Regions from separate parts of the Streptomyces sp. NPDC102274 genome, predicted to be linked through region 1. Evidence: riboswitches for the same ligand, from Rfam matches in the RefSeq annotation. Region 1 holds a riboswitch; the other holds the start of a gene.
What was found. A riboswitch is a leader RNA that binds a small molecule or an ion and turns the genes downstream of it on or off. The one in region 1 is predicted to bind cyclic di-AMP.
Positions count from the first base shown of each region.

Region 2: another riboswitch for cyclic di-AMP. It lies ahead of ACIRQP_RS08020 (NlpC/P60 family protein); the one in region 1 lies ahead of ACIRQP_RS40270 (peptidoglycan DD-metalloendopeptidase family protein).

Region 1 covers NZ_JBIWLW010000066.1:4,643-8,171, reverse strand. The annotation lists gene ACIRQP_RS40280 (STM4011 family radical SAM protein) at 1-149, shown strand, start outside; gene ACIRQP_RS40275 (SGNH/GDSL hydrolase family protein) at 231-1,055, opposite strand; gene ACIRQP_RS40270 (peptidoglycan DD-metalloendopeptidase family protein) at 1,226-2,188, opposite strand; cyclic di-AMP (ydaO/yuaA leader) riboswitch at 2,193-2,384, opposite strand; gene ACIRQP_RS40265 (tyrosine-protein phosphatase) at 2,802-3,529, shown strand, end outside.
Region 2 covers NZ_JBIWLW010000004.1:309,937-313,465, reverse strand. The annotation lists gene ACIRQP_RS08025 (ATP-dependent DNA helicase) at 1-1,901, opposite strand, end outside; cyclic di-AMP (ydaO/yuaA leader) riboswitch at 2,187-2,350, shown strand; gene ACIRQP_RS08020 (NlpC/P60 family protein) at 2,349-3,529, shown strand, end outside.

The DNA.
Region 1 (3,529 bases):
ACGACGGGTCCTACCGGCGCGCGCTCGCTCCGCGGGCGTGCCCGCTGGCGGTGTGCGACTGCCATATCGGCTATGTGCATCTGGAGACGCTGCCGTTGTACGACGTCTTCGCCGGAGGGGTACTGGAACGGGTCCCGGCGGGGATATGACCGGCCGGATCCCCCCGGGGGCCACTGCTCGCGGAGTCGTGGCTCCAGGGGTCAGAGCTCCAGGGGTCAGTACCCCCGGGGTCAGTGCTTGAGGGGCAGAAGGTCCGGGCGTTTCGCCTCGACGTGATCGCCGGACGACTCGCCGCGCAGCCGCCGCCCGATCCACGGCACCAGATACTCGCGCGCCCAGTGGATGTCGTCGCGCCGCACCTCCAGCGTCCCGCGCGGCGGCTGCGGCGGCCACGGCTGGTCCGGGTCCGCGGGCACATCGAGGCCGAGCACCTGCGCGGCGCGCAGCGCGACGCGCGTGTGCCCCTCGGACGACAGATGCAGCCGGTCGCCGTCCCAGGCACGCCTGTCCTGGACGGACTTGAGCGACCAGAGATCGAGCACCGGGCAGTCGTAGCGGTCCGCGATGGCCCGCACATGGGCGGTGTACGTGGCGATCTTGCCGCGCAGATGGCGCAGCACGGGCACGCCCCGGGTGTCGAAGCCGGTGGTCACCATGACCGTGCCGACGGCGCCGGAGAGATCGGCGACGGCCCGCTCGAAACGCTCGGCGACATCGTCGGGGTCGGTGCCCGGCCGGATGATGTCATTGCCGCCGGCGCAGAACGTCACCAGATCCGGGGCGAGTTCCTTCGCGCGCGGAATCTGTTCGTCGACGATCTGGTCGAGGAGCCGGCCGCGCACAGCGAGATTGGCGTACCGGAAATCGCCGTGGGGGGTGCTCTCCGTCGCACCCGAGACCGGCAGTTGGTCGGCGAGCAGGACCGCGAGCCGGTCAGCCCAGCCGACATACATCCCGTCGGGGCCCGGATCTCCCACCCCCTCGGTGAAGCTGTCGCCGATCGCCGCGTACGACCCGAGTACGCCATTTCTTCTTGATCTCGAATCGTCTGCCACAGCACCACATCATTCACCGGCAGATGTGACCTACGCGACCGTAAGGAGGGGTTGACGCCGGGTGAGATATGCCATCGGTCAATTTTCAGCCAAGCGGGAATAGGCGAAAACCACCGCTGCCCGGCACGGAAAGTGCCGGGCAGCGGAATGGGCTGACGTGATCCGACGAATCAGATGTCGACGCCATTCTGCCGGAGGTAGGCCACCGGGTCGACGTCCGAGCCATAGTCGGGGCCGGTACGGATCTCGAAGTGCAGGTGCGGTCCGGTGGCGTTGCCGGTGGCACCGGAGAGTCCGATCTGCTGGCCCGCGCTGACGCTCTGGCCCTCGGAGACGTCCAGGGACGACAGGTGGCCGTACTGCGAGTACATGCCGTCGCTGTGCTGGATGACGACCTGGTTGCCGTACGAGCCGCCCCAGCCGGCCGTCACGACCGTGCCGTCGGTGACCGCCTTGACGGGGGTGCCCGAGGCCGCCGTGAAGTCGACACCGGTGTGGTAGCCGCTGGCCCAGCTGGAGCCGGCGGCCTGGTACGGCGTGGAGGTCGGTCCGTCGACCGGCGCGTTGAAGCCGGAACCGGTGCTCTGCGCCGCGTTGTCGGCGGTGGGGTCCTGCTCGGCGGTCGAGGTGGCGGACTCGTCCGTCGAGCCGCTCGACGAAGAGTGGTCGGCCGAGGAGGCGGAGTCGGACGACGAGCCGGAGTCCGACGAGGAACTGGAGTCGGCCGAGGAACTGGAGGACTCCGCGGGAGCCTCGGACGAGGTGCTCGCCGCGGCCCTCGCGCCGAGGGTCAGCTTCAGGCCGGGGTGGATCAGCGACGGGTTGTCGCCGACGGCCTCGCGGTTGTCCTGATACAGCCGATGCCAGCCGCCCCGGACATGGTGCTCGACGGCGATCTTGGAGAGATAGTCCCCGGCGACCACGGTGTAGTTCCTCGCGACCTTGGTGGCGGCGGTGTGTGCCGAGGCGGAGACGGCCTGCGGAGCGGCGGCGGGGGCGGCCTTCTCCGCGGCGTGCGCGCCGGTGGCGCCGAGGAGCGGAAGCGCGATGGCTGCGCCACCCGTGCCGGCGGCGATGAATCCACGCGAGATCGGGTTGGTCTTGGAACGGCGGTGCTTACCCTTCGCGGGCATGGCGAATTCCTCTCCGGCGCCTGCGAGGTGAGCTGTCGGGTTCGGGCTGGAGATGCCCGGCCGCGCGAGATGCGCGACTTCACCCCGAGCCGCCCGGAGTTCCGGATCGGCGTATCACCTGGTTCCCCCGCTCCTGCCACGCGTTGATGGATGGATGCGAATTCCAAGCGGCGGCAGGATTCGGCGATCCGCTCGGATTGAGGCTGAAGGTAAGCGAGTCGGACGGCCGGAACAAGATGCTGTATTCCCGCGATCGCACCCGTTTCAAATATCGTTCTGGTTATCCGGTCACCCTGCGTGGATTCAGATCTCCAATTTCCTTACAGGGCAGCAATTTCCCTTCCCGCTACCACCACGCAACGTCACAGATATGATCCTGCTCACGGTCCCGAGCCCATCTCCCCTGCGACCGGGGCAGGTTATGCGGAATCACCCATTCCGGACAGATAGGCATATGGGTCATATTCCTCGGCGCGAGGTGTCCGAATAATGCGCTTCTGGCCCCTCCGGGGCTGGGCTGATTGCAACAGGTTGCCTGAGGAACAAATGTCGTAGGGTCGGAAGTCGACATCGTCGGCGAGCCGCGCCGACGGCAGACACGGAGGAGCACGCCGTGACGCAGCAGCTGCCGCAGGTCCCGTCGACAGAGCCCGAGTTGTCCGGCGTGCGCAACTTTCGCGACGTGGGCGGGCTGCCGACCACGGACGGCCGGCGGGTGGCCCACGGCAGGCTCTTCCGCAGCGGACACCTCGCCAACGCCACCCCTGCCGATGCCGCCTTCCTCTCCTCCCTCGGCCTCCACACGATCTTCGACTTCCGTAACGCCGCGGATCTGAAGCTCGACGGCGCGGACGTGGAGCTGACCGGTGTACGCAATGTGAACCTGCCGCTCACCGATCCGGCGGACGGCGCCGAGTTCTGGCTGATGGTGCGGGACGGCGATCTCGACCAGCTGCGCTCACTCCTCTCGGAAGGCAGGGCGGCGACCCGGATGATCGACTCGTACCGGACGATCATCACGGAACGCACCGCCGAGCACAGCCGCGTCCTGCACTCCCTCGCCGAGGACAGCGTCCCCGCGCTCATGCACTGCGCGGCGGGCAAGGACCGGGCGGGGCTCTCCATCGCGGTGTCCCTGCTCGCCGTCGGGGTGGAACCCGAGGCGATCGAGGCCGACTATCTCAAGTCGAACGACCCGCACCGCCGCTACCCGATCCGCCGCAGCGACAACTCCCCCACCGGGATGTCCCCCGAGGTGATGGAGCTCCTCAGTCCGCTCTTCGACGCGCGCGCCGAGTACCTCGCGGCGGCCTTCGAGACCATAGAGAAGACCTGGGGCAC
Region 2 (3,529 bases), on a different contig from region 1:
GTCGTGGCGGCCGTACCAGTCGTGGCGGCCGTACCGGCAGTGGTCGCCGCGTCCGTCGTACCGGTGGCGTCGGCAGCATCCGCGCCGTCGCCCGCCGCCTCCGCGGCGGCCGCCTGGCCGCGCTCCTGCTCGAACTCCAGTGCCACCGCGGCCAGTTCCTGGAGGTTCTCGATACGCGTCTCGTCCTGCGGGTCGGTCGATGCCTGCAACTCCGCCAGATAGCCCGTCCGTTCGAGCACGGCCTCCAGGACCGTCGCGGGCCCGGCGCCGGACTCGACGACCGTGCGCAACTCCTCCATCAGCGCGTTGAACCGCTTGACGGCGTTGGCCGAGCGGGCGGCCATTCCATACGCCTCGTCCACGCGCCGCAGCGCCTGCGGGAAGGTGATCCGCTCGCGCAGCGCGAGCGCGTCGATCATCGCCTCCGCGCGGTCCCCGATGCCGCGCTTGGGCACATTGAGGATGCGGCGCAGCGGAACGTTGTCCTCCGGGTTGGCCAGAACGCGCAGATAGGCCAGCACGTCGCGGACCTCCTTGCGCTCGTAGAAGCGCACTCCGCCGACGACCTTGTAGGGCAGGCCGACCCGGATGAAGATCTCCTCGAAGACACGGGACTGCGCGTTCGTACGGTAGAAGACCGCGACATCGCCCGCCTTGGCCTCGCCCGCGTCCGTCAGCCGGTCGATCTCGTCGGCGACGAACTGCGCCTCGTCGTGCTCCGTGTCCGCGACGTAGCCGGTGATCTGGGCGCCCGCGCCGGCCTTCGTCCACAGATTCTTCGGCCGACGGCTCTCGTTCCGCTCGATGACCGCGTTGGCGGCGCTGAGGATCGTCTGCGTGGAGCGGTAGTTCTGCTCCAGCAAAATAGTCGTCGCGTCCGGGTAGTCCTCCTCGAACTGGAGGATGTTACGGATCGTGGCGCCCCGGAAGGCGTAGATCGACTGGTCGGCGTCACCGACGACACACAGCTCGGCCGGGTCGTGCCCCTCTCCGGAGGGGCCCACCAGCTCGCGTACGAGCGTGTACTGGGCGTGGTTGGTGTCCTGGTACTCATCCACCAGGACGTGCCGGAAGCGCCGCCGGTAGTGCTCGGCGACATCGGGGAACGCCTGGAGCAGATGGACGGTGGTCATGATGATGTCGTCGAAGTCCAGCGCGTTGGCCTCGCGCAGCCGCGCCTGGTACATCCGGTACGCCTCGGCGAGCATCTTCTCGAAGCCGTCGGTGGCCTGGTCGGCGAAGGTCTCCTCGTCGATCAGCTCGTTCTTCAGATTCGAGATCTTGGCGCTGAAGGACTTGGGCGGGTAACGCTTGGGGTCGAGGTCCAGATCGCGGCAGACCAGGGCCATCAGACGCTTCGAGTCGGCGGCGTCGTAGATGGAGAACGAGGAGGTGAACCCGAGCCTCTTCGACTCGCGCCGCAGGATCCGTACGCAGGCGCTGTGGAACGTCATGACCCACATGGCGTTGGCGCGCGGGCCGACGAGCTGGCCGACACGCTCCTTCATCTCGCCCGCGGCCTTGTTGGTGAACGTGATCGCCAGTATCTGACCTGGATGGACGCCGCGCGTTCCCAGCAGATGCGCGATCCGGTGGGTCAGCACCCGGGTCTTGCCCGACCCGGCCCCGGCCACGATGAGCAGGGGCGAGCCGGTGTGCACGACGGCCGCGCGCTGCTCCTCGTTCAGCCCTTCGAGCAGCGCGGCGGGGTCCACGACCGTGCGCGGGGCGCCGTCGCGGTGGTACTGGTCCCGCGCCGGGGGCGTGTCGTAGGCACCCTGGAAGAGGTCGTCGGGCACCTGCTCCGGTGCGTGCTCGGCGTCGTCCTCGGGCGGCGGGGGATGCTCGTCGCCGGAGGGCTGGAGGTCCGCCAGGAAACTGTCGTCAAAGAGGCTGCTCATCGCTGTCCGAGTCTAGGCCGCCGCACTGACAGACCGCGCCCGCCTTCGGAATTCCCCGGCCGCATCCCCGGCCGCATCCCCGGCCACCGTCACCATCACCACCGGCGGCACCATGGTCACCCACCGTGATGAACGGGCGCCAGCGGCGCGTTCCGCACATCGCACGCGCAAATGGTCACGAAAATGTATCGGGCATATCGGCCATCGACCTTCACACCAGCACCACACCTTGGCTAGCGTGCTCGATCAGGCAGCCCGTACCCCCAACGGCGACCCACGCCAAGCGGGCGGCCCACGCCGAATTCGGGCTTTCCGGAAGGAAGTTCGAAACCGGGGACCCACACTGCACAACCGGGGTGAATCGGGCCTTTCGCTCAAGGCCCGTAGGGCAGCCTTCCGTTCCGCCCGAACCCGACAGCTAACCCGGTAGGCGGTCCACGGAAGGAGATGCCGACCTTGGCGTCGCATCGCAAGCCGCGCAGCCTCAGCGGAGTACGTACCGCCTCTCCCGCCGTCGGGATCACGACGGCCGCGCTCGCCTCGGTCACGTTGCTCACGGCGCAGAGCGCGAGCGCCGCGCCCGTCGAGCCGAAGCCGTCCATGGAGGAGGTACAGAAGAAGGTCGACGATCTGTACCGCCAGGCCGGCGGTGAGACGCAGAAGTACAACAGGGCGAAAGAGGCCACGCAGAAGCAGAAGCGCGCGGTCGACCGGGTGCTCGACGAGGTCGCCAAGCGCGCGGACAAGCTGAACGAGGCCCGGCGTACGCTCGGCTCGTTCGCGGCCGCGCAGTACCGGGAAGGCGCGGTCACCTCGACCGCCGCCCTGCTGTTCGCGGACAGCCCGCAGTCGTTCTTCGAGCAGAAGCAGGTGACGGACCGGCTGACGGAGCGTCAGCGCGGGGTCCTCGCCGACTACCAGACGCAGCAGGCCGACGCCGCGAAGAAGCGGCAGCAGGCGTCCAAGGACCTGGAGTCTCTCACCGCGTCGCAGACCGCGCTGCGCACCAGCAAGCAGAACGTGCAGCAGAAACTCGGCGCGGCGCGTGCGCTGCTGTCGAAGCTGACCACGGAGGAGAAGGCGCGGCTGGCCGCGCTGGAGCGCAAGAAGGAAGAGGAGGCCCGCCGCAAGGCGGAGGCACAGGCGAAACAGGAGGCCCGCGCGAAGGCCGAGGCCGAGCGCAAGCGCAAGGAGCAGCAGGCTCAGGCCCCCTCGACCGGTACGGGCACCGGCTCAGGCTCCGATACGGGCACAGGCACGGGCTCAGGTGATACCGGCACAGGAACAGGTACCGGCACGAGCGGCGGCACCGGCGCCTCGGACGGCAGCTACGCCACCAAGGCCGCCAAGGTCCTCTCCTTCGCCCGCGCCCAGATAGGCAAGCCGTACGTCTGGGGCGCCACAGGACCCAGCTCGTACGACTGCTCGGGCCTGACCCAGGCGGCCTGGAAGGAGGCGGGAGTGGAGCTGCCGCGCACCACCTGGGACCAGGTGAAGGCCGGTACGCGCGTCGCGACCGAGGATCTGCTCCCCGGTGACCTGGTCTTCTTCTACGACGACATCAGCCATGTCGGGATCTACATCGGCGACGGCATGATGATCCACGCCCCCAAGCCGGGCGCGAACGT